DNA from 2 places in the Alcanivorax sp. MD8A genome. Region 1 is predicted to be linked to the other one. Evidence: predicted binding sites of a transcription regulator. Region 1 holds the regulator's gene; the other holds the start of a gene.
What was found. Region 1 encodes sigma-54, which starts transcription at its own class of promoters, with help from an activator protein. Its sites were predicted from a motif close to TGGCACNNNNNTTGCTNT; they were not measured.
Positions count from the first base shown of each region.

Region 1 (7,171 bases):
GCCTGTTCGGTAATAGTGACGCATTTGCATAGTAAACTCCCTGTGACAGTCGGGCGGTTTTACGGTGTTCCGGCCGCGCTGTCCAGAACCATCCTTCCTCCTTTGGAGTCGAAACGCTCCGAGCAGTTCCAAAAGAAACAGATTTCCGATCAACGCGTTGCAACATGTATAATCGCCGCAACCAAGGAGATTGCATGAGTCACGACCACATTGCTGTCGGCCAGCGGGTACTGGATATCGAAGCCCGCGCCGTCGATGCCCTGAGGGAAAGCCTCGACGACGACTTTGCCACCGCCTGCGATCTGATGCTTCAGGCCCGTGGTCGCGTCATTGTCACCGGCATGGGCAAAAGTGGCCACGTGGGCGGCAAACTCGCCGCCACCCTTGCCAGCACCGGCACCCCGGCATTTTTTGTCCACCCTGGCGAAGCTTCCCATGGCGACCTGGGCATGATCACCCAGGACGACGTGGTCCTTGCCCTGTCCAACTCGGGCGAAACGGCCGAAGTACTGGCCATCCTGCCGGTCATCAAGCGCAAAGGCACGCAACTGATCGGCATGACCGGCAGACCGCAATCCTCCCTGGCGCAACTGTCCAATGTGCACCTGACGGTAGCCGTGACCGAAGAAGCCTGCCCACACAACCTGGCGCCAACGTCTTCCACCACCGCCGCCCTCGCCATGGGTGATGCGCTGGCTATTGCCCTGCTGGAAGCCCGGGGCTTCACCGCCGAGGATTTTGCGCTCAGCCACCCCGGAGGCAGCCTGGGGCGCCGACTGCTTCTGAAAGTGGATGACATCATGCACTCCGGTGAAGACTTCCCGCAGGTCAGCTCCACCACCGCGCTCACAGAAGCTCTATTGGAAATGACCCGCAAGGGTCTTGGCATGACCGCCATCACGCACCCGGACGGCACCCTCGCCGGCATCTTTACCGACGGTGACCTGCGCCGCATGCTGGACAGGGACATCGATATCCGTAGCGCCACGATCGCTGACGTGATGATTACCGACCCGATTACGATTGAACCCGGCCACCTGGCCGCTGAAGCCCTGCAAATCATGGAAACCCGTAAAATCAACGGGCTGGTGGTATGCAATGCCCAGCGGCAACCAGTGGGCGCCTTTAACATGCAGGACCTGCTACGAGCTGGAGTGGTGTAATGCTGATTTCCTCCATTGATGCCCAGAACCTGCGGCTAATGGCCTTTGATGTAGATGGCGTCATGACCGACGGCCGCATCTACTTCACCCCTGACGGCGAAGCCCTGAAAGTCTTCAACACACTGGATGGCCACGGTCTCAAGAAACTGGCCGCCAGCGGTGTCACGCTGGCCATCATTACCGGCCGCAACACTCCGATGGTGGCCAAGCGGGCCGCCGACCTGGGCATCCAGCACGTTATCCAGGGCCGAGAGGACAAGGGCGTTGCCCTGCAAACCCTGGCGGCAGAGCTGGGCGTTGATCCCTCCGAGACCGGCTATGCCGGTGACGATGAACCGGACGTTAGCGCGCTGGAATGGGCGCGCCTGAGCTTTGCCCCTGCCAACGCACACGATTGCGCACTTCAGGCAGCCGACCACCACACTGCGCGCCGTGGCGGCGAAGGCGCCGTGCGTGAAATCTGCGACGCCATCCTGCTGCAACGAGGCGCGCAATGAAACGTCAGGGGCTGCTGAGCGCCACTGGGATCCTGCTATTGGGACTGGTGATGCTGATGACGCTGCACGAATGGGACGACTCGCTTCCAGGTCAGGACCTTGCCGTCGAAACGGCACCCGCCATTCTCGCCACTGGAGTGACCGCTCGGGCCTTCAGTGAGAAGGATGGCCAACTGCAGTACCACCTGACAGCAGATGACCTGGTGCAGTACGATCACAACCCTCTCACTGAAATGAAAAACCCGGCGCTGGAAATGAGCAACGACAAAGGCAGCTGGACGATTACCGGGGCCGACGGCACCGTGCAGAACAACGGCGACATGATCATCTTTGCCGGCGACGTAAAAGCACGCAACCCGCAACAGAAAATCGAACTGGACACGCAGGAACTGCGCTTTAACAGCGAAGAAAATATTGCCACGTCACCAGGTGAAGTGGAGCTGCGCTTCGAGAATGGCCAGACCCATGCTGGCGCCCTGGAGGCAGACCTGGACAAGGGCATTCTGTCCCTTGAGCAAGGAGTAAAGAGTGAATTTGATGCCCCGGCTTCGTAGTCTGGTTCTGGGCGGCCTGCTGCTTCATGCAGCCTCGCCGTCCCTGGCAGCCCCGGCAGAAGAACCCATTTCCGTGACTGCTGACAGCGGCCGCTTTGAACAAGACGCAGGCACAGGCTTGTATCGCGGCGACGTGGAATTGCTGCAGGGGGAACGCAAAATGCTGGCCGAAGAAATGCGCCTGTTCACCCGCAATGGCGAACTGGTTCGGGTAGAAGCCAGCGGCAACCCGGTACGACTGTCAGAGGGCAACAGCCTGTCTGCCCACGCCAACAATCTGGTCTACGATATCAAGGCCCGCAGCCTGGTCCTGACCGGCGACGCCTTTATCGAGCATCAGGGCAATACCTTTGAAGGGGCCAAGGTGGAATACAGTCTCGATTCCAAGCGGGTCGATGCCAGTAGTGAAGGCGACCAACGCGTGCGCCTGGTCATCCCGGCCGAAAACCAGGTCCCGGGCAACCAGCAAAAACAGAATGACGAGGCCGATGCCTCCGGATCGGAGTCCGGATCCCCATGACACATTTGCGCGCTCACCACCTGGCCAAAAGCTACAAAGGTCGCCGGGTTATCGAAGATGTTTCCCTGGATGTGGAAGCTGGCCAGATCGTCGGCCTGCTCGGCCCCAATGGGGCAGGCAAGACCACCTGCTTCTACATGATTGTCGGGCTGGTGGAAGCCGATGCCGGCCGCATCGAAATCAATGATGGCGACATCACCCACCTGCCCATGCACGGCCGCGCCAAACGTGGCATCGGGTACTTGCCCCAGGAAGCCAGCATTTTTCGCCGCCTGACGGTGGAAGAGAACATCATGGCCATTCTGGAAACCCGCAAGGAACTGAGCAAGCAGGAACGCCATGAACGCATGGAAAACCTGCTCAAGGAATTCCACATCACCCATATCCGCGATTCGCTCGGCATGAGCCTGTCCGGCGGTGAGCGCCGTCGGGCCGAAATCGCCCGCGGCCTGGCCACCGACCCGGATTTCATCCTGCTGGATGAGCCCTTCGCCGGGGTCGACCCCATCTCGGTCAACGATATCAAGAGCATCATTCGTCAGTTGAAGGAGCGCGGCATCGGGGTGTTGATCACCGACCACAACGTGCGCGAAACCCTGGACATCTGCGACACCGCCTACATCGTCAGCGCCGGCCACATCATTGCCTCCGGCGACGCCGACACCATCCTCTCGAACCAGCAGGTTCGGGATGTGTATCTGGGGGCGGACTTTAGGCTGTAAGAGCCAGGGGTGAGTGAACAGTTAACAGTGAATAGGCTAACAGCGGCGCGGAATAGTCCCGGGGTTTTCCGAACGCCAGAAGCCGCGCCAAGCCCCCGGCCGCGGCCATCAACACCCGAAAAAAGCAGCAAACCAGCCCGCGCACTATTCACTGTTAACTCTTCAGGCTCCTACCACACAACAACCACTGGCACAATTATTGCTAGAGAGAGTTTGAAGCTGTTATTCTCGGGTTTTTGGGGACCACACCAATCCGAGCAGTATGAAGCCCACACTACAACTACAAATCGGCCAACAGCTGACCATGACGCCTCAGCTGCAGCAGGCAATTCGCCTGCTGCAGCTGTCCACGCTGGATCTCAGGCAGGAGATCCAGCAGGCGGTTGAAAGCAATCCCCTGCTGGAACTGGCTGACGACTTTGGCGACGACGCCCTGCCTGAACATGACGAGGAACGTCAGGACATGGACGCAGAGCGTGATGACGCTCTGGAAGAGTTTGTCGACGGTGAACCCGGTGTCGACACCGAGTGGGATGACGTCTACTCAGGCCAAAGCAGCGCCTCTGCTTCTCTGCCGGATGACGCCGACGACTGGCAGCAACGGCACACTGTTTCCGGCAATCTGCATGACCACTTGCACTGGCAGCTGAACCTGACTCCCATGAGCGATGTGGACCGACTCATCGCCACCACCATAATTGAATCCCTGGATGATCGCGGCTACATGACCGTGAGCATCGATGACATTGTCGCCATGATGAATGTCCAGGAAGGGCTGCCAGACGATGAACCCATCGAAGCCGACGAAGTGCTGGCCGTTCAGCACCGCCTGCAGCAATTTGATCCGGTCGGCGTCGCCAGCATTAATCTGGCGGACTGCCTGGGTGTGCAGCTGCGTCAGCTGGAATCCGACACTCCCTTCCTGCCGTTTGCGCTGGCTCTGCTGGACCACCTTGAGCTACTGGAAAAACACGACTACGCCGCGTTGCGCAAGGTTCTACAGCTCTCCGAACAGGAACTGCTGGATGCCCTGTCCCTGATCCGTACCCTGGATCCAGCCCCCGGTGAGCAAATCGGTGAAAGCCAGGTCGATTATGCGGTGCCGGATGTCATCGTCCGCCAGCACCAGGGTCGCTGGCACGTCAGCCTCAACGACGACATCCTCCCCAAGGTCAACCTGCAGCAGCAATACGCTGCCATCGCCCGCAAGACCAGCGGTGAGGACGGTCAATACCTGAAAAACTGTGTTCAGGAGGCCAAATGGTTCATCAAGAGCCTGCAAAGCCGCCACGACACCCTGCTAAAAGTCGCCACCCGCATTGTTGAAGTGCAGCAGGATTTCTTCGACTACGGCGAAGAGGCCATGAAACCCCTGGTACTGGCCGATATTGCTGACGCCGTCGAGATGCATGAATCGACCATCAGTCGGGTCACCAACCAGAAGTACATGACCACACCCCGCGGCGTCTTTGAGCTGAAATATTTCTTTTCCAGTCACGTAGGAACAGATGGCGGAGGTGAGTGTTCCTCCACCGCTATTCGTGCCATTATTAAGAAGCTGGTCGCCGCCGAGAACCCTCGCAAGCCGCTCAGCGACAACAAGCTAGCCAGCTTGCTGAACGAGCAGGGGATCAACGTGGCGCGCCGGACCGTCGCCAAGTATCGTGAGGCGATGAGAATACCGTCATCCAGCGCCCGCAAGCGTTTGGTGTAGGCGCCTGGGACGGCCCATAAGCAGGTAAAGGAGCCAGCCATGCAAATTAATATCAGCGGTCATCACCTGGAAGTTACCGATGCTTTGCGCACCTACGTGGGCGACAAATTCTCCCGCCTGGAGCGCCATTTCGACCAGATCACCAGTGTCCAGGTGATCCTTTCCCCGGAACCCAAGACGCACAAGGCAGAATCCACGATCCATATCTCCGGGGCAGACCTGTTCGCCACCGCTGAAGCCGACGATATGTACGCGGCCATCGACAAGCTGACCGCCAAGCTCGATCGCCAGATTCTTAAACACAAGGAAAAGGCCGTTAACCACAAACACGGCCACTAAACCGAAACGACCATTATGCGAGTTCGCGAACTTCTCACCGAAGCACGCACCCACAACGGGGTGCAGGCCAGCAGCAAGAAGCAGCTGCTGGATCAGGTGGCACAGCTGGCTGCGGCCGGCTGTGACAGCCTCAAGGAACAGGAGGTATTCGATGCGCTGGTAGCCCGGGAAAAACTGGGCTCCACCGGCATCGGGGAAGGCATTGCCATTCCCCACTGCCGGCTTGGCAATTGCGAACAAGCCATCGGATTACTCTTGAAACTCGACACCCCCATTGATTTTGACGCCGTTGACGGGCGCCCTGTGGATCTGGTGTTTGTGTTGCTGGTTCCACAAGACAACCCGGAACAGCACCTGAAAACACTCAGCCATCTGGCCAGTCTCTTCAACGACGACAGCTACAGGGATGAACTGCGCGTCAGCAGCGATAATCACAAGCTGTACCTGACCGCCGTGGAATCCGAGGCGGAACTGCGGTTGGCCTCGTGACGACAAGCACCCAGTTCACCCGCCCATGACCCCAACGCCTTGCGTGCAGCCCGATCATGAAACTGACCATCATTAGCGGACGATCCGGGTCCGGCAAATCTACTGCGATTCAGGCCCTTGAAGACCAGGGCTACTATTGCGTGGATAACCTCCCCGTAGGCATGCTGCCCACGCTGGCGCAGCAACTCAGCGAAGGGGAGGCCCCCATCGGACATGTGGCGGTGGGCATTGATGCCCGAAACCTGCCTGCCCAGTTGCTCGCCTTCGACAATATTCTTGATGCACTGAAACAGCAGCAGATCAGCAGCGAAATCATCTATCTGGATGCTGACGACAACACGCTGTTAAAACGATTCAGCGCCACCCGCCGCCGCCACCCGCTGGCCACCGATCAACGCGCCCTTGAAGACGCCATTGCCCACGAGAAAGAGCTGCTGGCCAATATTCGTCAACGGGCAGATCTGGTCATCGATAGCAGCAATCACGAAGTACACAGCCTGCGCACCCTGATGCGCGAGCGGGTTGCCCAACGCCGCAACGCCCTCTCCCTGCAAGTGGAGTCGTTCGGCTTCAAGAATGGCCTCCCCACAGACGCTGACTTTGTCTTTGACGTGCGCATCCTGCCCAACCCCCACTGGCATCCGGATCTGCGCCCGTTGACCGGGCGCGACCAGGGGGTGATCGACTTTCTGCAAAAGCATGACATCAGCCACAACATGCTGGATGACATCGCCTCTTTTGTTCAGAAATGGCTGAGTGCCTTTGCCAATAGTGATCGCAGCTATGTCACCGTCGCTATCGGCTGTACCGGCGGCCAACACCGCTCCGTGTACATGACCGAACAACTTGCCACGCGTTTACGCGAGCAAGGCATTACCCTGCAGATCCGGCACCGCGAACTGGGATCCCGTTGAATGATCGAAAAGTCTCTGGATGTGATCAACAAGCTTGGCCTGCACGCCCGTGCTGCCGCCAAGGTTGTCAGCGTCGCCTCCCGCTATGACAGCGCTATTCACGTCCTACACAAGGGCAACCGCATTGATGCAAAAAGCATCATGGGCCTTCTTATGCTAGGCGCAGCCAAAGGCAGTCAAGTCACCTTTCAGGTCGAAGGCGATGACGAAGACGCCGCCATGGCAGAACTGGAAGACCTGTTTGCAAGGATGTTCGACG
Region 1 is NZ_AQOQ01000009.1:55,072-62,242, forward strand. It holds gene A15D_RS06580 (phospholipid-binding protein MlaC) at 1-30, opposite strand, end outside; gene A15D_RS06585 (KpsF/GutQ family sugar-phosphate isomerase) at 195-1,163, shown strand; gene A15D_RS06590 (HAD family hydrolase) at 1,163-1,660, shown strand; gene lptC (LPS export ABC transporter periplasmic protein LptC) at 1,657-2,214, shown strand; gene lptA (lipopolysaccharide transport periplasmic protein LptA) at 2,198-2,734, shown strand; gene lptB (LPS export ABC transporter ATP-binding protein) at 2,731-3,456, shown strand; gene A15D_RS06610 (RNA polymerase factor sigma-54) at 3,719-5,170, shown strand; gene hpf (ribosome hibernation-promoting factor, HPF/YfiA family) at 5,210-5,509, shown strand; gene ptsN (PTS IIA-like nitrogen regulatory protein PtsN) at 5,525-5,998, shown strand; gene rapZ (RNase adapter RapZ) at 6,055-6,912, shown strand; gene A15D_RS06630 (HPr family phosphocarrier protein) at 6,913-7,171, shown strand, end outside.

Region 2 (7,171 bases), on a different contig from region 1:
CGCTTTGGCCCAGGGGGATGAGTTTCACCGCGACGATGACCATGTTTTCCAGCCAGCTCCACAGGTAACCGTTGAGTGCCTGTTCCAGATCCACGTGCCAGCGGGCGCAGGCCAGGGCGAAGCCGGCCAGTTGGGTCTGGGCCAGGGCATCACGCCATTGAGTCTCTTGCAGCTCGGGCCAGCCTGCGGCGTCCGGCAGTTTGTCCAGCACCATGGTGAGGGCCTGGCCGCGCTGGCATTCTTCCGCGCGCAGCTCGCGGGTTTCCCGCCAGGCCAGCAGGGTGTCGGCCCAGTGGCTGAAGGCCTCTACATCTTGCTGTTGGCTGGCGTGGTATAGCCTTGCCAGTACCGGGAGCTCCAGCGCGCCGACGCTGCTTTCCAGCAGGCCATCGAGCCACACGTAGACGTCGTCGGCATCCTTGATCCAGCCGCACTCCACTGCCCATTCCATGCCTTGCGAATAGGTGAAGGCACCGATGGGCAGCGACGGGCTGATTAGTTGCTGCAGGCGGAAGAAGGCGCTGTTGCTCATGATGCGCGGCTCATCGTTTAGCCCGCCAGCAGCATCAGGCCAAGGGCTGCGCCGGCAGCCAGTACGGCCCGCAGGGCCGGGGCGATTTTCTGGATCTGTTGGCCCAGCGGCAGGCCCGCCAGCATCAGCAGTACGGAGCTGGCCAGGAAGCCGGCGCCAAAGCCGGCCAGGCTGCCGGTCATTTCCACGCCGTGGGCCCAGCCGTGAGCGCCCAGCAGGATCGCCACCGCGCAGGCGGCTTTGCCACGTACGCTGGCCGGGAACGCCAGGGCAGCCGCGAACAACAGGGCCGAACCGGTGATCAAGGCTTCCATGGCCACGTGGCCACCGAGGGCAATCCCGCCGGCGAAACCGGCCGCCAGGCTGATGCCGGCAGCGGCAAAGCCCAGTTGTTTTTCCTTGAGGGAGGTGCCGGCCAGCAAGGCACCGAACAGCACCAGGGCGACCAGGTGATCCATGCCGGTGACGGGATGGGTAAGGCCCGCCATCAGGCCGCCGTGTACATGGGCGCCTTCGCCGGTGTGGGCGATGGCGGCGGCTGGCAGGGCGACTGTGGCCAGGGTAAGGGCCGCGGTGCTGGCCTTGCGAGTCAGGTGTTTCATGGTGTGCTCCTTTCGTGACGACGCCCGGGGCATCGCGTTAGCTCAATGGCTGTGTTCGTGTGAGTGATCGTGGCTGTGGTCGTGATCGTGCGAATGGCCATGGCCGTGCCCGTGCCCGTGCGAATGACCGTGGTGGCCACCGCCCTGCTGGTAGGCGCCGGCCTCAGGTTCGAACGGGGCCTGCTCTACGTTGACGGTGACGCTACTGTCGGCACCGGGGAGCTGGCGCACCATGTCGTCGAGCACGTGGTCGTGCTGGTAGCGCACGAAGCCGGTTTCGATTTGCAGGGGCACGTGGCGGTTGCCCAGGTGGTAGGCCACCTTGGCGAGCATCAGGGCATCGTCGCATTGGATGGTGGAGACGGTTTCATCGGCGGCGATGACTTTGACCAGGATGCCGTCGGCATTGGTCAGCACATCGCCACCGCGCAGCAGGGTGCCACGCTCGAGAAACAGGCCCACCGGTTCGCCGCTTTCCAGCAGGGCTTTCTGGCGGCTTTTGATGCGCGCATCGATGGGCAGGCTGAGGACTTTCAGGGTGCTGTTATCCAGGCCTTCCAGGGCGCTCTCGTTCAGTTTTTTTGTCAGTTCGATCATGGTTGTCTCAATGTCTGTCTGAAAGCGCGCCGTCAAAACAAGAAGTAGCGCTGGGCCATGGGCAGGGCATCCGCTGGTTCACAGGTGAGCAGTTCGCCATCGGCGCGCACCTGATAGGTTTGCGGGTCCACTTCCAGGTTGGGCTGCCAGTCGTTGAGCAGCATGTCTTTCTTTTTCACGGTTCGGCAGCCTTTCACCACGCCGATGCGGTTGGCCAGCTTCAGTTGTTCGGGGATGCCGGCATCCATGGCCGCCTGGGAGATGAAGGTCATGGTGGTGGCCTGGCGGGCCTTGCCGTAGGCGCCGAACATGGGGCGGTAATGCACCGGCTGCGGTGTGGGGATGGAGGCGTTGGGGTCGCCCATCTTGGCCATGGCCACCATCCCGCCCTTGATGATCAGGTTGGGTTTGACGCCGAAGAAGGCCGGGCTCCACAGCACCAGATCTGCCAGCTTGCCTACTTCCACCGAACCAATTTCGTGGGCCATGCCGTGGGCGATGGCCGGGTTGATGGTGTACTTGGCCACGTAGCGTTTGACGCGGAAGTTGTCGTGCTCGGCGGGATCGCCCTTGAGGGCACCTCGCTGCACTTTCATCTTGTGGGCGGTTTGCCAGGTGCGCATGACCACTTCACCGACGCGGCCCATGGCCTGGGAATCCGAGGCGATCATGGAGAAGGCGCCGAGGTCGTGAAGGATGTCTTCGGCGGCGATGGTTTCGCGGCGGATGCGCGATTCGGCGAAGGCCACGTCTTCGGGGATGCTCGGGTCCAGGTGGTGACAGACCATGAGCATGTCCAGGTGCTCATCGGCCGTGTTCACGGTGTAGGGCCGGGTGGGGTTGGTGGAGGATGGCAACACATTGGTCAGCCCCGCCGCGCGGATGATGTCCGGTGCGTGGCCACCGCCTGCCCCTTCGGTGTGATAGGTGTGAATGGTGCGATCCTTGAACGCGGCGATGGTGTCTTCCACGAAGCCGGATTCGTTCAGGGTGTCGGTATGGATCGCCACCTGGGTGTCGGTGTCGTCGGCCACGGTGAGGCAGGTGTCGATGGCTTGGGGGGGGGTGCCCCAGTCTTCGTGCAGTTTCAGGCCGATGCCGCCGGCGGCGATCTGTTCGGTGAGGGATTCCGGCAGGCTGGCGTTGCCCTTGCCGAGAAAGCCCAGGTTCATGGGGAACGAATCCGCCGCTTCCAGCATGCGCGCCATGTTCCAGGGGCCGGGGGTGACGGTGGTGGCGTTGGTGCCCGTGGTGGGGCCGGTGCCGCCGCCGATCATGGTGGTGACGCCGGAGGCCAGCGCCTCGTCGATCTGCTGCGGGCAGATAAAGTGAATGTGCGAATCGATGCCGCCGGCGGTTACGATGCTGCCCTCGCCCGCCACCACATCAGTGCCGGGGCCGACGATGATATCCACGTCGGGCTGCACGTCCGGGTTACCGGCCTTGCCGATGGCGGCGATGCGTCCGGCCTTGATGCCGATGTCCGCTTTGACGATGCCCCAGTGATCGATGATCAGGGCATTGGTGATGACCAGATCCATGACTTTGGCAGAGGGATGCTGAGACTGGCCCATGCCATCGCGGATGACCTTGCCGCCGCCGAATTTCACTTCGTCGCCGTAGACGGTGTAGTCCTTTTCCACCTGGATCCACAGATCGGTATCGGCGAGGCGCAGGCGGTCGCCGGTGGTGGGGCCGAACATTTCCGCGTAGGCCTGTCTGGACATTGTTGCCACGGTGGTTCTCCTGTTTTTTGATGGGCTGGTTTAACCACCCCATTCAGACATTATTTCCCGTCTCTGCTGGTTCGACTGTGGGAGGCTGCCGGCAGGCGATGGTGGTAAATCGCTTGCGCATACCCTAAAGGGCACAGAGAGCTCCCACAGAAAACCCCCAGCCTTATAGCGAGCCCATCACCTTGCCCTGGAAGCCGTAGACTTTTCTTTCGCCGGCGTAGGCCACCAGTTCCACGGTGCGGCTCTGGCCGGGTTCGATGCGCACCGCGGTGCCGGCGGGGATGTTGAGCCGGAAGCCTTTCGTTTTTTCGCGATCAAACTGCAGGGCGTTGTTCACTTCATAGAAGTGGTAATGGGAGCCCACCTGGATGGGACGGTCGCCGGTGTTGGCCACTTCCACGGTGACGGTTTCACGGCCGGGATTGATCTCGATGTCGCCGTCCTGCACTTTCATTTCGCCGGGAATCATGGGTGCACTCCTTTACACAATCGGGTCGTGAACGGTGACCAGCTTGGTGCCGTCCGGAAAGGTGGCTTCCACCTGCACTTCGTGAATCATTTCCGGCACGCCTTCCATCACGTCATCGCGCTTGAGCAGGGTGCGGCCTTCGCCCATCAGCTGTGCCACGGTCTTGCCGTCGCGGGCGCCTTCCATGATGGCGGCGGTGATAAAGGCCACCGACTCGGGGTAGTTGAGCTTGAGACCGCGGGCCATGCGCCGCTCCGCCAGCAGGGCGGCGGTGAAGATCAGCAGCTTGTCTTTTTCTCTGGGTGTCAGTTCCATGATTTTGCCTTTTCGCCTTTTCCGTTCACCGTCAGGTATTCCAGATGCGCGGGATTGCCGCCGGTTTGTTCAGCAGGGCCTGGCGTAATAACTGCCAGACCGGAATCATCAGGGCCTGGATTTTTTCGCAGCGGGTGCCGAGCACACGCATCACCAGAATGTCGTCGATCAAGGTTAGGCCACAGGGCATCTCGCCGGTGTTGCCTGCAATGATGTCGCGGGCCTGTTCCAGCAGGGCCTCGTTGCAACCGGTGGCCACAAACAAAGCCTGCATGGGAAAGTTACGCAGCCCGGATGACGCATTGAGGTGGCGCGGCTGATCCACCTTGAGGCGCTCGATCAGCAGCGGCCTGCCGTCGCGATTAATGCGAAAGCGCGCATCGATATTGCCCTGCTCGAAGATCTCGCTGTTCACCGGCCGCCCCAGGCAGGAGATTTCCCAGCCCATGAAGCGGGCATCGCCATGCAGATCAATGGTGGTGCCCATGTGCACCTTGGCGCCGGGGAAGAAGATGTTTTCCTGGGGAAACCATTCCAGAGTGCCACCGGGGGCCACGGTTAGGGCCTGGCTGACGCGGGCAGTATCGCCGGCACTGAGATAGAACTTGGTGGCACCGGGGGTGGTGAACAGGCCATGGGCCTGCGTGCCGGCAGTGATGTCGATCTCCAGACCATCGCCACCGACTACCCCACCGGGGGGATGCAGCAAGTAGATGTGGGCGGTGCCGCCTTCCGGGTAGAAGGGGCGCTGAACGCGCAGCGGCCCATAATGGTGCAGACCAGTCATGACAGTCTTGGCGCCCTGCCCCGTAATGGCGCACTCCAGCTGCATCTGCAGCCGGGCCTTCCACCCCTTGCCATGGGCTGGTGTCTTGGGATGTCGCCGTTGTGTCGGTGCCGGTTCCTGTACGGTCACGAGCCAGACCTCTTCCTGCCGGTTGCCATGCACCAACTTTATGCAGCAACCGTGCCATACAAGGTGGTATACAAGTTTGCCTGGGGATCGACACGGTTTTGCAGGAGCGGTGGTGCCACCGCGAAAGAGAGCCGCGCCGCGGCTATCGCGCCGCGAGCGACGCTCCTACAGGGGAGGTGTGCAACAAAAAGCCCGGCGTTGCCGGGCTTTCGCTGTTAACTGTTCACTATTAACTGTTAACTGCCTTATTCCACTGTCACCGACTTGGCCAGATTCCTTGGCTGGTCCACATCGGTGCCGCGCAACACGGCGACGTGGTAGCTGAGCAATTGCAGCGGCACGGTGTAGACGATGGGGGCGATGGTTTCTGGCACGGCGGGCATGTTGAGTACATGGATGCCTTCGCCTTCTTTTACGTGGGCGTTCTTGTCGGCAAACACATACAGCTCACCACCACGGGCGCGCACTTCCTGCAGGTTGGATTTCAGTTTTTCCAGCAGTTCGTCGTTGGGTGCCACGGACACCACCGGCATTTCACTGTCGACCAGTGCCAGCGGACCATGCTTGAGCTCACCGGCGGCGTAGGCTTCTGCGTGGATGTAGGAAATTTCCTTGAGCTTGAGCGCACCTTCCAGTGCCACCGGGAATTGCACACCACGGCCGAGGAACAGCGCATGGTGTTTTTCCACGAAGTGCTCGGACAGTTTTTCGATGGGCTTATCCAGTGCGGCAGCCTGTTCGATCAGGTTCGGCAGCTGGCGCATTTCTGCCAGTACCGTTTCGATTTCGCTGTCGGCCAGACCTTTCTGGCGGCCCAGGGCCAATACCAGCATCAGCAGGCCGGCCAGCTGGGTGGTGAACGCCTTGGTGGACGCCACGCCAATTTCCGGGCCGGCCTTGGTGAGGAATACCAGCTCGGATTCGCGCACCAGTGAGGAGCTGTCCACGTTACAGATGGCCAGCCGGCCCACGTAGTTGGGAGACTGGGTATCGCGCAGGGCGGCCAGGGTATCGGCGGTTTCGCCACTCTGGGAAATGGTCACGAACAGGGTGCCTTCCGGCACCACATGTTTGCGGTAGCGGAATTCACTGGCCACTTCTACCTGGCAGGGGATGCCGGCAATGTCTTCGAGCCAGTAACGGGCCACCATACCTGCGTGGTAACTGGTGCCACAGGCCACGATCTGGACGGTTTTTACCTTGTCGAAAATGGCCGGGGCTTTTTCACCGAAGGCGTTGATCAACGTGGCCGGTGATTCGATACGGTCTTCCAGGGTTTTCTGGATGGCCGCCGGTTGCTCGAAGATTTCCTTCTGCATGTAGTGGCGGTATTCGCCCTTTTCCGCATCTTCGTGGGTGCCGTCGAATTCGTGGGGCTCGCGGGTGACCGGGTTACCGTTGGCATCAACGATGCGCACACCGTCGATGGTCAGCTCTGCCTGATCGCCTTCTTCCAGAAAGATAAAGCGGTTGGTGACGGGCAACAGGGCCAGCTGGTCGGAGGCGATGTAGTTTTCATCAATGCCGAGGCCGATCACCAGCGGGCTGCCGGAACGGACGGTAACCAGCTTGTCCGGTTGCGCCTTGTGAATCACACCCAGGGCGTAGGCGCCGTCGAGTTTCTTTGTCACTTGCTGCACGGCGGTGAACAGGTCCACGCCGGTTTGCAGGGTCTGGTCGATGAGGTGAACAATCACTTCGGTATCGGTCTGGGACTGGAAGGTGTAACCGTCGGCTTCCAGTGCGTCTTTCAGTTTCTGAAAGTTTTCGATGATGCCGTTATGGACCAGCGCCAGATCGTTGCCAGACATGTGTGGGTGGGCATTGGCTTCAGAGGGTTTACCGTGAGTCGCCCAGCGGGTGTGGGCGATACCGGTGAAACCGCTGGCCGCCTGTTCATTAACCGCATCTTCCAGCCCGGCCACCTTGCCCTGCCGACGTACCCGGGTAATCCCGCTGTCGTTGAGCAGCGCGACACCGGCACTGTCATAGCCCCGGTATTCC
Region 2 is NZ_AQOQ01000003.1:178,798-185,968, reverse strand. It holds gene A15D_RS02905 (urease accessory protein UreF) at 1-532, opposite strand, end outside; gene A15D_RS02900 (HupE/UreJ family protein) at 550-1,134, opposite strand; gene ureE (urease accessory protein UreE) at 1,177-1,731, opposite strand; gene ureC (urease subunit alpha) at 1,764-3,458, opposite strand; gene A15D_RS02885 (urease subunit beta) at 3,631-3,936, opposite strand; gene ureA (urease subunit gamma) at 3,949-4,251, opposite strand; gene A15D_RS02875 (urease accessory protein UreD) at 4,283-5,167, opposite strand; gene glmS (glutamine--fructose-6-phosphate transaminase (isomerizing)) at 5,413-7,171, opposite strand, start outside.
Region 2: the regulator sigma-54 is predicted to act here: its motif matches at 5,207-5,224, upstream of A15D_RS02875 (urease accessory protein UreD).